One region of the Guptibacillus hwajinpoensis genome, then DNA from elsewhere that is predicted to be linked to it. Evidence: riboswitches for the same ligand, from Rfam matches in the RefSeq annotation. Region 1 holds a riboswitch; the other holds the start of a gene.
What was found. A riboswitch is a leader RNA that binds a small molecule or an ion and turns the genes downstream of it on or off. The one in region 1 is predicted to bind lysine.
Positions count from the first base shown of each region.

Region 2: linked by a shared signal. The riboswitch ahead of lysA (diaminopimelate decarboxylase) and the one ahead of ABFG93_RS15715 (Na+/H+ antiporter NhaC family protein) in region 1 are both predicted to bind lysine.

Region 1 covers NZ_CP156674.1:3,030,303-3,038,158, reverse strand. Annotated here, with positions in the region: gene ABFG93_RS15715 (Na+/H+ antiporter NhaC family protein) at 1-1,545, opposite strand, end outside; lysine riboswitch at 1,826-2,007, opposite strand; gene yunB (sporulation protein YunB) at 2,079-2,858, opposite strand; gene ABFG93_RS15705 (YunC family protein) at 3,018-3,320, opposite strand; gene ABFG93_RS15700 (bifunctional metallophosphatase/5'-nucleotidase) at 3,406-4,794, opposite strand; gene ABFG93_RS15695 (sulfite exporter TauE/SafE family protein) at 4,810-5,631, opposite strand; gene ABFG93_RS15690 (DUF72 domain-containing protein) at 5,643-6,497, opposite strand; gene sufB (Fe-S cluster assembly protein SufB) at 6,661-7,856, opposite strand, start outside.
Region 2 covers NZ_CP156674.1:3,888,021-3,895,876, forward strand. Annotated here, with positions in the region: gene sigF (RNA polymerase sporulation sigma factor SigF) at 1-619, shown strand, start outside; gene ABFG93_RS20125 (stage V sporulation protein AA) at 849-1,463, shown strand; gene ABFG93_RS20130 (stage V sporulation protein AB) at 1,460-1,891, shown strand; gene spoVAC (stage V sporulation protein AC) at 1,891-2,349, shown strand; gene spoVAD (stage V sporulation protein AD) at 2,365-3,378, shown strand; gene spoVAE (stage V sporulation protein AE) at 3,378-3,728, shown strand; gene ABFG93_RS20150 (stage V sporulation protein AE) at 3,734-4,306, shown strand; gene ABFG93_RS20155 (spore germination protein) at 4,296-5,789, shown strand; lysine riboswitch at 5,836-6,022, shown strand; gene lysA (diaminopimelate decarboxylase) at 6,127-7,446, shown strand; gene ABFG93_RS20165 (peptidylprolyl isomerase) at 7,538-7,856, shown strand, end outside.

The sequences.
Region 1 (7,856 bases):
ATATTTTGTTTTAAGCATAAACACCAATAATGCAAATAGAATCAATGTCGTCAGAAGTCCAATAATCACACTGCTTGTAAAGCCTAGTACTAGATAACCAATTAGAGAAATTCCAGCTACAAGTAGCGCATATGGTAGCTGTGTCATCACATGATCGATATGATGACTTCCTGCTCCAGTTGATGAAAGAATGGTCGTATCTGAAATTGGTGAACAGTGATCACCGAACACAGCGCCCGCAAGAACAGCTGCCAGTACCGGGAGCATATAAGTTGGATCGGTGGCTGCAGCGATTTCACCAGCAATTGGCAACATAATTCCAAATGTTCCCCATGATGTACCTGTTGCAAATGCCATTACACCAGCAAGGAGAAACAAAATAGCTGGTAAAAACCCAATGTTGATGTGCTGATCAACAAGACCAGCAAGGTATTCTCCAGTTCCCAGTGAGCCAATGATTTCAATGAGCGTCCAAGCGAAGAAAAGAATATATATAGCTGGAAGCATGGACTTAATACCTTCCCAAATCCCTTTTCCAAAAACAGCGCCATCCATTCGTTTCGCAAAAAAGAAAATCAGTGATGTCGCTAGACCAATTAATCCTCCATAAAGAAGTGAGGAAGCAACATCGGTATTTTCAAAAATAGTTAAGGCAGTAACCGCTGTTTCAGTACCACTTACAGCCTGAATACCTGTCACGATCATAAACGTAACTGTACCCGCGATTAACATAATAATTGGCCACGCAAGGTCAGCGACTTTTCCTTTTTCACTTTCAGGTAAACCGGTTGTTTCGCCTGGTACTGCACCTTTTTCTGGATCAAGCACTTCTCCTGAACGTTGTGCACGGTCTTCATGCACTCTCATTGCTTTCAAATTAATATCGAAATAACTGACAAAGAAGACCATCGCAAGTGCAAATATCGCATACAAGTTCATCGGAATCATTCTGACGAATGCTTCAAGTGCTCCTACTCCTGTAATACTATGTGTTGCAAGAACGCCACCAATAAGTGCAATAATGTATGCACCCCAGCTTGAAATAGGAGAAATGATACACATTGGTGCTGCAGTTGAGTCAATAATATAAGCAAGCTTTGCTCTTGATACTTTGTGTCGATCCGTTATTGGTCTGCTCACGTTTCCAACAGCAAGCGAATTAAAGTAATCATCAATGAAGATAATGATGCCAAAAACAGCTGTGACCACCTGAGCCCCTACTCGCGTTTTCACACGCTTCATAGCCCATTCGCCAAAAGCACGGCTGCCACCGGAAATCGAAATAAAGGCCGTCATCATACCTAATAGAAGTAGAAAGAATATGATGTACATATTCCAAGTATTTAATCCACCGCTTTCGGAATCAATAACAATGCCTTTTACAATTGTATAGATTTCTTTAGCAGAGCTTGTGATGCTCCAGTCATTAATCATTAGTGCACCTAGAATGATACCTACACCTAAAGACGGGAGCACCTTCCTAGTTACTACAACCATCAGTAACGCGACGAGTGGCGGAATAATAGATAATATTGAGTTCTCCACGGAAACCCTCCTTATGAATGATTTTGGATCACTACATGGGTTCATATGTAACCTCCCATCATCAGACTGATCACTGACGAGTGGAAGGACAATCGGACAAATCATCAAATCAACGCATTAGTAAAACTTGGCTTACCGCCAAGTCCTAGCGGAAGCCATAGTTTTTCTTATACTTTAATCCTTTAATATAGTTAAATATTATTAAAGTACAAAAAAACGAGCAATGATAGGATTGGTCCTATCATTGCTCGTTTCACCGAGTCAATGTTAAGTGTCCACCCCGATCAGTAGTTCTCCATTATAAGTTATTCTTATAATGACAGTTCGGCACTTATTCAGGTACCGCCCCAACAAAAACAACGTGACAATTATTTTTGCTTCGGCAGATCTCCCTTTCGATGCTGATCATTGGTGTCATTCTCCCAACACGTACTAATGAGGATCTGCTCCTCTACCTCATCGTAAAAGATAAGGAACATTATTAAGTTCAGTTTTAAAGTATACCGTATATCTCTCCATTCTGCAATTAGGAATTATTCCATTTCACTCATTTCTATTGATGGATTTGGAAGTCCCTCTCCAGATCCATTGTTATAGAAGTTTGGAACTTCACCTTTAATAATCGTCGCAATAACAGGTATATCAGTCGTTACAACATCTGAATCACTAGCGAAGGGAATAACTATTTTAACATTCACTTCAATGTGAACTCGAATATCGACCCAAATATTGTTAATGCCAACAGGCTCAATTTTATGCTTAATATCGGATTTCACTTCTCCAATAGCAGTAAAACGGACGGGAACTTTTGGTCCGAAATTGGCTAATAATGTATTATTAAACGCCTGACCGATTGGGATATAATGTATAATCCCTGTGTTTACAGGGGTATCCTCATCAACTTCAAGCTCCACTCCATTTTGCTCTGCCCAATAGTCTATCTTACCATCTTCTACACTCTTTAAGAATTTCTGGACTTTGTCGGTCGACTGTGCAAGTACCTGACTTACAGCTCGCTGGTTAATTTGCACCAGTACAACCTGCCCTTGATCATCTTTCACTTCTGTAATCAGCGTCTCCTGGTAATTATCTACTTCTTCCACAATTTTTTGATTGATTGCCTGGTTTATTGCAAGAGTGGCAATACGATTTGTTTCCGTGCGAGCAATCTCAATGAGCGTCGGTTTAATTCCCTTTTCAACAATCCAGAGACCCTGGACAGTCATGAAGATGAAAAGGATGAAGGAGATGATAAAAACGTATCGAAAGGGAAGTGGACCCTTTCTAAAGAATTTTCTTCGAGTTCGAAACAAGCATGAACCCTCCCTTCTCATTTCCATGTATATGCGCGGAAAGAGGGAAGTATGGACAATTTCATTGAAAGAAGAAGCATTCAAACCGAATTCGGGTAACGCACTCTCATATAATAAAACCATAAACTAGAAAAAGCCGCAGCAACCGCTACAGCTTTTTCACATCATCTTAAGCATGGCATCTCTTCCTTTTGTACCAACCGTGATGCCTCTTGCCTCCGCTTCAAGTGTAACTGACTCAAGCGGTGCTTCTAGCAGTTGTTCAATCGACCGAACTCCTACAGCTCTCCCCGCAATGATTTTCCGTTCACTCAACTTCTCATTAAGTAAGGCAATATCAAGTGCTCCGCACATAATATAACCATTCTCATTCATGACTGCAAGAAAATTTGTTTTCGGAAGCTGCATGCTTACTGCTGTAAATGGATGACCGTCAATCATGATCGGTGTCATAGTGATCATGTCATTCCCGCCTCCTGACCTGAATGATTATCACTATATCTATATGAGACAAAGAACGTTTTTGACAGTCTTATGTGCAAAGATTTTAATAGCGATTTTCAAGTCTATAGGCTAGAAGATCTCTTAGCATTTCTGGGAGATAGTATTTCTTTTTGGCATGCTTCATCTGTGGATAGAATTTTCCGAACGTAAACATATCGGCTGTTGCGACAGCATATTCTTTATCACTTGATAAGTGATTCCCATTATGAAGCACGTCCGTTACGTGGTGAAGTCCATCCTCCATCATCACCGTTTTGACTTCTAGCCCGTCAAAGGCCATGATCCCCATCACTTCTCCTCGAAAGCCAAGTCCTTTAAAACTCAAGTTTACAAGTTCATCTGACATCGAATGTGATATGATTTCTTTAAGTTCAGTTCCTTTAAGAATAACTTTACAGGGATTCACAGGATGAGGACAAATGCGGTGAAGATCTTCCCTCGAAACATTGCCTTCTGCTAATCCATCAAGAAGCATCCCTGAATTGATCATTCCTATGTCAGCATCACACCATTCTCTTAAAGCTGCTGCTAGTTCATCAGGGAGCACTGAGCGTTTAAACCATTCTGCTTCAAGGGGCTGCTCCAGTCTGCAAACAACCTCCTCGAGCAGTGACTGAGCGTTCGTACTCAGTTGATCTATAATATCCTTTGTCTCCTGGTCTTCTTTACGATGACGAATCGAGACGGCATAAGCCTCTTTCTCAGTTACTTCCTTACTTTCTGAATCGTAGCAAAGCGTAACCTCTCCTACGTAATTTCCATTTTTCCCAGCCTGAGTGATGAGAGTGTCCTTGACCATCATCCCATGTTTCAGGACATGATGAGTATGAGCACCTATAATCACATCGATGCCGTTGATTTCCCTTGCGATTTGTTCATCGTTTCCAAGCCCCATGTGCGACATTAGCATTACGACATCTGCTTGATTACTCACATCATTAACAAGCTCCTGAAGCATCGTTAAAGGAGCTTGAATGGACCATCCGAGAAGAGAATAGAATTGCTCATATGGTATTGTAATTCCAATGATCCCTACCTTTACTCCATCTAGCTCATGGATCGTGTAGGGAATTGCCCAGGAAGGTCTAGTCCCATCCTGATGATAGAGATTAGCTACAATGACCTGAAATGTCGCTTCTGTATAGAGCGCTTCCAGTTCCTGTTTGGAAAATGTAATGCCCTCATTGTTACCGATTGTAGCATAATCAAATTCAAGGTCATTCAACAACTTAACATTGCCTTTACCAACCGTACCTTCTGTAATGGGATGAACTTTATCAGAATGATCGCCAAGATCCAAAAGTAAGCAGGATGTTCCATTAAGGTCATGCCATCTCTTTTTCTCTTTCAAATAAGACGAGACTTTTGCCCAGTTCTCAAAGTGACTATGAAGGTCGTTTGTATAATAAAAATGTAGCGTTTTAGAAGTCATGACACTCTTCCTTTCTTACCCCATCGTTCCCTGCCAGATCAATCGAATACCAACGATAATTAGCATCCATCTTAAAATAACAACTACTGTATGATCAGATAGCTTCTGATTTATAAATGATCCGCATTTAGCACCAATCCATGCACCAGGAATCAATCCAAGCAGCAAAAAAACTTGAACGTTTCCAAGTGCTAAATGGGCTAGTGTACCGGTTATACTTGAAAGAAAAATCATAAACATGGAGGTTGCGACAGCAATTGTCGTTGGAAAACCAAACAGCAAAATCATAGCCGGTACCATCAAGGAACCTCCACCAATGCCAAATAAACCAGAGATAATCCCCACAAGGAATGAAACGATGACAGCTGCCAGTGCAGAATATCGATAGCTTATTTCATTACCTTCAGGATCATTAAATATGCGAAGGAACTGCCCATCTATTTTCATTGGACGTAAATGATTCCTTACCATTAATAATATGGAAACAAGCACCATAAATACCCCGAAATAAATGGAAAAATAATCTACCTGAATAAATTTATTAAACCATGCGCCTATAATAGCACCTGGACCGCTTCCGAGAAAAAAAAGCGCCCCACTTTTATAATCAACGCTTTTCTTCTTCATATAAGCAAGGGTTGAAGAGAGACCAATCGCAACAAGGACAACAATCGAGCTACCCACTATCATCTGTGGAGATAGATCCGGCAGCCAGCTTGTATACTGATCTATAATAAGAAGAACAGGCACGATAATGATGCCGCCGCCAAGACCAACAAGGCTTCCGATTGTTCCAGCTGCAAGGCCAATGAAAAATAATAGAATCCAGGGTACCATGTTAAAACTCCTTATTCATCGAAGAGATCGAGTTGCTTTGGATTTAAATTCGTGTAGTGAATGTCCAACATTTTAATCATTTTTTTTGCATTTTCAGCTGCATGTCCACCTGAATTATTGTTGAACAAAATGAAAACATCTTTGCATTTTTCTTTAAGCTCTTCTATACGCTGTTTCCACTCTAATAATTCTTCGTCATTGTAATCATACAAGTAGCGCACTTCTCTCCAGTTATGTCGGTTACCAGGATTTGTCCAGCCATTTTGATTACGTCCATGAAGGCGCACAAGCACGTGATCATTATGAAGAGTTTCCATAACTAATGGAATCGATCCATCACCTGCCTGTGGCTCATCACAGATTGTATGAATAAACCCTTGCTCTTCAAGAAACGAAAGCGTTTTGTCTTTGAACGATTCATGATACCAGGACTGATGACGAAACTCAACAGCGCATGGGATGTCCCCCATTCGCTGTTTACAGTCTCTTAGTATATTCACGTTTTCTTTGTTCACATCAAACCATGGAGGAAATTGAAAAAGCACCATGGCAAGCTTACCTGCACGTTGAATGGGTACAAGGGATTCCTTAAATGCTTGAAACATTTCTTCTCTCGTTTCAAAAGGTACGTCCCCACGCTGATGCCCTGTCATACCCTGATAAGCCTTCACAACGAAGCGGAAGTCTTCAGGGGTTTCATCTGCCCACTTCTGAAAATTCCTGATTGGTTGAACCGCATAAAAAGAGGAGTCCACTTCCACTGCCGGAAAATGCGAGCCATATATTGAAAGTTTCTCATTACTTTTCACACCAGGTGGGTATAAGACATCATGATCTCCCCAACCTGTCACGCCTATGTAAATCATCCAACCCTTCCTTTCCACACCTTCTATTTTCATGTGAAGATTTGTAAATAGCAAGAGAAAAGCAGAGCTTCCATTTTCGTTTTCTTCAACAAAACGGGTTATTCATCTATTCCCCCACATTAAAAAAACGAACCGGTAAACCCGGTTCGTTTGGATAGAAAGCTTATCCGATCGAGCCTTCCATTTCGAATTTAATAAGACGGTTCATTTCAACCGCATATTCCATAGGAAGTTCTTTCGTAAATGGCTCGATAAAGCCCATTACGATCATTTCAGTGGCTTCTTCTTCAGATACGCCTCGGCTCATCAAATAGAAGAGCTGTTCTTCAGAAACCTTAGATACTTTCGCTTCATGTTCAAGGGAAATGTTATCATTAAGAATTTCATTGTAAGGAATTGTATCAGAAGTTGATTCGTTATCCATAATGAGCGTATCGCACTCAACGTTCGAACGAGCGCCTTCAGCTTTACGACCAAAGTGAACGATACCGCGGTATGTTACTTTACCGCCTTGCTTGGAAATAGATTTCGAAACAATCGTTGAAGATGTGTTTGGTGCTAAATGAATCATCTTAGCGCCTGCATCCTGATGCTGCCCTTTCCCCGCAAGAGCGATTGAAAGGGTCATTCCACGTGCGCCTTCCCCTTTAAGAATGACAGCTGGATACTTCATTGTCAGTTTCGAACCAATGTTTCCATCGATCCATTCCATTGTTGCATTTTCTTCAGCAACGGCACGCTTCGTAACAAGGTTAAATACGTTGTTTGCCCAGTTCTGAATGGTTGTATAGCGGCAATACGCATCCTTCTTAACAATGATCTCAACAACTGCACTATGAAGTGAGTTTGTAGTGTAAACTGGCGCCGTACACCCTTCAACGTAATGCACAGAAGATCCTTCATCTGCAATAATAAGTGTACGTTCAAATTGTCCCATGTTTTCAGAGTTAATGCGGAAATACGCTTGAAGAGGCGTATCCACTTTTACACCTTTAGGAACGTAAATGAACGATCCACCCGACCATACAGCAGAGTTAAGAGCAGAGAACTTATTATCTGTGGGAGGTATTGTTTTTGCAAAATACTCCTTGAAAAGATCTTCATTTTCTTTAAGAGCTGTATCAGTATCTTTAAAAATAATTCCCATGTTCTCTAGATCTTCTTGCATGTTGTGGTAAACCACTTCAGATTCATACTGTGCAGAAACACCTGCAAGGTATTTTTGTTCTGCTTCAGGAATCCCAAGCTTATCGAAAGTAGCTTTAATTTCTTCCGGTACTTCATCCCATGATCTTTCGGATCTCTCAGATGGTTTTACGTAGTACGTAATTTCATCAAAATCAAGATCAGCAAGATTTC
Region 2 (7,856 bases), 860 kb from region 1:
TGTTGTCCAACGATTTCTAAATCGAGGGTATGAAGCGGATGATTTATTCCAAATTGGATGTATAGGATTGTTAAAATCCGTAGATAAATTCGATTTAAGTTACGATGTGAAATTCTCCACCTATGCAGTACCCATGATTATTGGAGAAATCCAGCGCTTTATTCGTGATGATGGAACCGTAAAGGTTAGCAGGTCGCTTAAAGAAACGGGAAATAAAGTTCGTAAAGCAAGAGATGAGCTTTCTAAAACTCTTGGTAGAACGCCCACCATTAACGAAATAGCTGAGCAGATTGAGGTAACTCCGGAAGAAGTTGTGATGGCGCAGGAAGCTGTTAGGGCACCTTCTTCCATACATGAAACGGTTTATGAGAACGATGGTGATCCAATCACGTTGTTAGATCAAATTGCTGATCATACTGACTCAGCGTGGTTTGACAAGATTGCGTTAAAGGATGCCCTTCAACATCTTGATGCCAGAGAGCGACTAATTGTTTATTTGCGTTATGATAAAGATCAAACTCAATCAGAGGTAGCGAATCGCCTGGGAATTTCTCAAGTACAGGTATCGCGACTTGAGAAAAAAATATTGAAGCAAATTAAAGAACAGATGAGCAAATAGCTCTTCTGTTCTTTTTTTGCGTGAAAAAAACAATGAACAAACAGAGCATTAGAACTGGTCCCTCGTATCGTTACGCATTTTAACCCACACATACAGAACAGGTTTTACTAGCAAAACTCCAGTACTGGTCTCGTGGGAATTAATGGAACATGGGTTGCGCTAGAATGAGACTCAATTGGCAGAAACATACTATAACCAATATACCCCTCGAATAAGGAGGTGGAGGATGATGCAAAACGACATGATCTATCTTCGGCTCAGGCAAAAGATTAGAGTTCATCCTGGATCCAGGTTGCTAATTGAGAATATCGCTCAAATAATCGGTGATGATAAAATCTGTATGAACATACAGAAAATCCCAATTCATCAAATCACTAAAGAAGATAAGAATCTTATTGTCATTGATGTGATGCAGGTCATTCATGTAATTCAAAGTAAACTTTTGCTTGAGGTTCAGGTTGTTGGTCCAGCACAGACCATCGTTGAAGTTCAGTACCCAAAGAAGAAATTAGCACCCGTTTATTTTGTTCTGATCTGGTTTTTATTATTTATCGGAGCTGCACTTGCAATCATGAATTTCCATGAAGATGTGAGTATGAGAGAGGTGCATCAACAAATATACAAAATTGTAACTGGAATTGATAACCCTAAACCACTTCTGCTGCAGATTCCTTATTCTTTTGGGCTAGGAATCGGAATGGTGCTGTTTTTTAATCACTTATTCAAAAAGCGGTTTAATGAAGAACCTAGCCCACTAGAGGTAGAAATGTTCAATTATCAGCAGGACCTTGATCAGTATGTCATCGTTCATGAAAATGAAGAGAATGGAAATCGAAAGCCATGAACGCACAAATCATTCTCGTCATGCTAATCGGATTTGCTGAAGGAATTGCTGTAGGGGCAGGATTTGTAGCATTTCTATCGGTGCTTGGCATTATTCCGCGTCTGACTCAACTGTCAAAAACGATACATCTGATTCGTTTTTACGAATGGGGGATTATTATCGGGGCTGTCCTGTCAAGCTGGCTTTCTCTTCGCAACCCCATTCTGGGCCTATCTAAATTTGTCCTTATCCCTATTGGTCTTGGAGCAGGGGTTTTTATTGGGATGCTTGCTGCCGCTCTCACAGAGGTGCTTAACGTGCTACCTATTTTAACGAAACGAATAGGCTTTATTGATAAAATTTTAATTCTGTTAATGGCCATTGTACTCGGAAAAGTTTTTGGTTCCTTGTTTCATTGGACAATCTTTGTTGATGGAGGAGTAAAGTAATGTCTAAACCACTTAATGACCAGAGTCAATACAAGGATAATATTAAACCTTACCAGCCGAAGCCGCCTTATGTACTAAACTGTTTAAAAGCTTTTCTCGTTGGAGGCTCTATTTGTATGTTTGGCCAAGCAGTTCAAAATTTCTATATGACCGTATTTGATTTTTCGAAAGAATCAGCTGGTAATCCCACGGTTGCAACACTCATATTAATTGCTGCTCTTTTAACCGCTTTTGGATGGTACGACAAGATTGGACAGTTTGCTGGAGCAGGTTCCGCTGTACCAGTTACTGGTTTTGCAAATTCCATTACGAGTGCGGCACTTGAACATAAGAGCGAAGGGGTTGTTCTTGGGATCGCCACAAATATGTTTAAGTTAGCAGGATCCGTTGTCGTCTTTGGAGTTGTAGCAGCTTATTTAGTAGGAATGGTTCGAATGATTTTTAAAGCTCTTTTATAAGGAGAGAGAATAATAATGAAATTAGGAAAGCAAACATGGCAATTCTCAAATGTATTTTTGCAATCTGTCGGCACGGCGGTTGGTCCAAAAGAAGCAGAGGGACCGTTTGGTAATGAATATGATGTCACATATGAAAATCTTCACTGTGATCAGGAAAACTGGGAGCTTGCTGAACGAAAATTGCTGGAAGATGCGATAACAAGTTCCCTGATTAAAAAAGAACTGACGCAGGAAGAAGTAGATGTGTATGTAGCAGGAGATTTATTAAATCAAATTGTGAGTGCTACTTATTCTGCAAGATCTAACCAAATCCCATTTTTAGGTGTATTCGGAGCCTGTTCAACATCGATGGAATCTCTTGCTATTGCATCCTCACTTGTTGAAGGAGGATTTGCAAATCGTGCTATTGCAGCAGTTAGTAGTCACAATGCCACCGCAGAACGCCAATTTCGCTATCCTACTGAATATGGCGGACAGAAGCCAGGGACAGCTACATCAACTGTTACTGGAGCGGGAGCAGCGTTAATCGGGAGGGATTCTTCAAATATAAAGATCACGGCGGCTACAATTGGGAAAGTTATTGATTGGGGGATAAAAGATCCGTTTGATATGGGATCGGCCATGGCACCTGCTGCTGCTGATACACTAGCGGCTCATTTCAACGATTTGGGTGTGCAACCATCTGAGTATGATTTAATCGTAACTGGAGATCTGTCATCGGTAGGATCTCCCATTGTTCGAGATCTCCTGCTTGAGAAAGGGTTTGACATTACAAATAATCACAACGACTGTGGACTAATGATTTATCGTCCTGATCAGAAGGAAGTTTTTGCTGGCGGAAGTGGGTGTGCCTGTTCCGCTGTTGTAACATATGCTCATTTAATTGAACTTCTGAAAAAAGGAATGTATAACAAAATACTGATTACAGCTACAGGATGTCTTCATAGTCCTGTCATGGTTCAACAAAAAGAAAGTATGCCTGCTATAGCTCATTCTGTAGTGTTTGAGCGAGTGGGAGGTGGAGAGTAATGGAATATTTACTTGCATTTGCTGTAGGTGGGGCTATTTGTGTAATCGGGCAGTTGCTTTTAGATATCTTTAAACTAACGCCTGCCCATGTTATGTCGTCCTTTGTAGTAGCGGGGGCAGTTCTGGATGGGTTTGGGATTTATGATAAATTGATTGATTTTGCTGGTGCAGGCGCTACAGTACCAATCACAAGTTTTGGTCATTCCCTGCTTCATGGCGCTATGCAACAGGGAGAAGAGCACGGGTTTATCGGGATTGCAATGGGGATTTTTCAGCTAACTTCGGCAGGCATTTCCTCAGCCATTGTCTTTGGATTCATTGTAGCCATATTATTTAAACCAAAGGGGTGAGAGCAGTGAGTAAAAAGCGGCGGGTCATATTCGTAACAGATGGAGATTTATATGCACAGAAGGCGATCGAAAAAGTAGCATCTGATATTGGAGGACGGTGTATAAGTCAGTCGGCAGGAAATCCGACCCCGCTTGCTGGGTATGAAATTGTATCTCTCATTCATCAGACCCCACACGACCCAGTCTTCGTCATGTTTGATGATAGTGGATTCCCTGGTGAAGGGTATGGTGAGCTCGCGATGCAATCTGTAGCTGAGGATGAGAACATAGAGTTGCTTGGTGCGATTGCAGTTGCGTCCAAAACTCATTTTTCAGAATGGACGAGGGTAGATGTGTCGATTGACCGATTTGGGGAGCTTACTCATTATGGGGTTGATAAGGGAGGGTTTCCTGATATGGAAGCAGGAAGGATCGATGGAGACACTGTTTCCATATTAGATAAACTTAATTTACCTATTGTGATTGGAGTTGGAGATATAGGTAAAATGTCTGGTTTAGATGACCCTTCCGTTGGTTCTCCAATAACGTTAAAAGCTGTTAAGATTCTGCTCGAAAGGAGCGGTTTTAATGACATCTAAGATCGACAACAAACAGAAAATATTTAAGAAAATTAAGGAAAATGAAGAGTTTTTAACGAAATCGATTGGCATTGGTAAGAGTTTTGACGTTGGTGTTCGCAAATTAAAGATTTTGAATAAAGAAATTCAATTTTACTATTGCACCGGTCTCTGTGACACGTCGATTATTGTTGAAGTCATGCGCGAGCTAATGTTAATTGATGATCATCATCGGCTTACCGTTAAACTCGAACAGGTTATTCACAATCATTTGCCTCATCAGCAGGTGACTGCAGTTGAAACCTTCGATGAAGTGGTGGATCAGGTTTTATCGGGATTAATTGCTGTATTTATGGAAGGGGAAGAGCATGCGTTTATTATTGATGTTCGTAAATACCCCGGAAGAGCGCCTCAAGAGCCTGACACTGAAAAAGTCATTAGAGGTTCGAGGGATGGCTATACAGAGAACATCATCGAAAATACGGCTTTAACAAGGCGAAGAATCAGAGATGGACGATTAAGAAATGAAATCTTTCAAATTGGTGAGCGCTCCAAAACGGACGTATGCATAACGTATATACAGGATGTAGCTAACCCTAACTTGGTTGAAATCATCAAGGAAAAGTTAAAAGAAATTAATATTGATGGGATACCAATGGCTGATAAGGCGGTTGAAGAATTTCTTGTTCATCAGGCGGCTAATCCTTTTCCATTAGTTAGATATACTGAACGGCCAGACGTAGCCGCTTCTCACTTGTTAGAAGGACATGTAATTATTATTGTGGATACGTCTCCAAGCGTTATTATTACGCCAACAACATTCTTTCATCATGTTCAACATGCAGAAGAATATCGTGAAGCACCGCTTCCTGGTGCATTTCATCGCTTGGTTCGATTTGGTGGCATGCTTGTAGCGCTATTACTATTACCACTGTGGTTATTAATGGTTAATCAACCAGAATTGCTTCCTGCTACCATCGACTTTATTGGACCGAATGATAAGTCAAACGTACCGATTTTTCTTCAAATCATCCTTGCGGAAATTGGAATTGAAACACTGAGGATGGCGGCAATTCATACCCCGACTCCGTTATCCACTGCTATGGGGCTCATCGCTGCTGTGTTAATTGGTCAAATCGCGATAGACGTAGGCTTATTTGTACCGGAAGTTATTCTCTATGTTTCAATCGCTGCTGTAGGTTCCTTTGCAACGCCTAGCTATGAATTAGCGATCGCAAACAAGCTTATCAGGCTAATTCTACTGTTTCTTGTCTATTTATTCAACGTACCCGGCTATATCATTGGTGTAACAGCAGTGATTCTTTTTCTAGTCAGTTTAAGACCGCTTAATACACCTTACCTCTGGCCGTTTATTCCTTTTAATCCCGAGGCTTTCATACAAGTGCTTATTCGCGTATCAGTGCCACTTACGAAACTTCGTCCTAGTATCACGGAGCCACAAAATAAGAATAAACAGGCGGACAAACCACTTGCCGAATCTTAAAAAATGTGATAATTTATTTCTTAATAGAATAGACCTCATTGAACGTAATGGGGATAGAGGCGCAAAGCGAATGAGTACGGTATCTGAGCATATAATGGAATGCGATGATGATATTCGAAAGGTCAATTTGCCGAAGTGAAATAAGGGCCATCCTTAAATTGCTGGGCTGCTGCTGAATAAGTTGCAGACTGTCACTGATAGAAGGATTCTTTCAGTGGTGAGCTAATCCAACTCGTGAGGATACGGAGCAAAACAGCCATTGTATCTAAAGTTGGCTGTTTTTTCTTATTGTCTGGAGGGAGCTCGCATCAATTATTAGCGAGAGGGGAGAAACATTGTGCACTTATACGGTACATCTGCGGTTTCGGATAGAGGCCATTTAACAATTGGAGGGGTAGATACCGTTCAATTAAGTAAAGAATACGGCACTGCACTTTATGTTTACGATGTGGCGATGATTAGAGAGAAAGCAAGAGCGTTTCGAAATGCCTTCGAGCAGGAGAACGTTCACTATCAAGTCGCTTATGCAAGCAAGGCTTTTTCTTGCATCGCAATGGTTCAGCTTGCAGATGAAGAGGGGTTAAGTCTCGATGTTGTTTCAGGTGGAGAATTGTACACAGCCCTTCAAGCTGGATTTCCTGCTGAGCGTATTCACTTTCATGGAAACAATAAAAGTGATGCTGAAATTCGTATGGCTCTTGATGCTAAAATCGGCTGTTTCGTTGTCGATAATTTCTATGAACTGGCATTACTTGAACAACTGGCAGAAGAAAAGGGAGTAAGAGCAAACATCCTGCTACGTATTACGCCTGGCATCGAAGCCCATACACATGATTATATTTTGACAGGTCAAGAAGATTCGAAGTTTGGTTTTGATCTGCAAAGTGGCCAGGTGGAAGAAGCGATTCAATCAGCTGAGAAAAAAAGCACTCTAAAATTACTTGGACTTCACTGTCATATAGGCTCTCAAATTTTTGAAACAACAGGATTCGTGATGGCAATCGACAAAATATTTCAATACCTTTCAACCTGGTATGAATCATTTGGATTTGCGCCAGAGGTTTTAAATCTGGGCGGAGGCTTCGGAATTCGTTATACTGCAGATGACCAGCCAATACCTGTCGGTGATTATATCGCAGCGATGACGCACGCCGTTAAACGAAACCTCAGCGAAGGAATGGCGATGCCGGAAATATGGATTGAACCAGGTCGTTCTCTTGTAGGAGAAGCGGGTTTGACTCTTTATACGGTAGGTTCCCATAAGCATGTACCTGAGCTTCGAAATTATCTTGCAGTTGACGGTGGAATGAGTGATAACCTTCGTCCAGCGTTATATCAGGCTAAGTATGAAGCAGCAATTGCGAACCGAATGAACGAAACGAGAGATCATCTGTACTCAGTTGCAGGGAAATGCTGTGAGTCAGGCGATATGTTAATCTGGGATTGTAAGTTGCAACGCGCGATTTCAGGGGATGTAATGGCTGTCTTTTCAACTGGAGCATACGGGTATTCGATGGCTAACAACTACAACCGTTTACCAAAACCAGCTGTTGTTTTCGTAGAGAATGGCGAAGCAAGCCTTGTTGTGAAGAGAGAATCGTACGAAGATTTAATCCACCATGACCTTCCATTGAAGCAAGCGATTATATCAAAATAATAATTTGAAGTAGAATTAATAGGGTGTAGCAGAACTCTATGCTATAATAAAAGTGCTTTCAAGCAAAATGTTTGTGCAGGAGGATTAATTAATGAAAAAAGGTACAATTGCATTCGAAAATGGAGAGGTAATTCAAATTGAATTTTACCCAGAAGAAGCACCTAACACGGTAGCTAACTTTGAGAAGCTTGCGAACGAAGGCTTCTATAATGGAGTGAATTTCCACCGCGTGATTCCTGGCTTTGTTGCTCAGGGCGGAGACCCAACTGGATCTGGTATGGGTGGTCCTGGTTACACGATTGACTGTGAAACAGAGGGTAACCCACATAAGCACGTAGCAGGTTCACTTTCAATGGCTCATGCAGGTAAAAACACAGGCGGCAGCCAGTTTTTCCTTGTTCACGAACCAC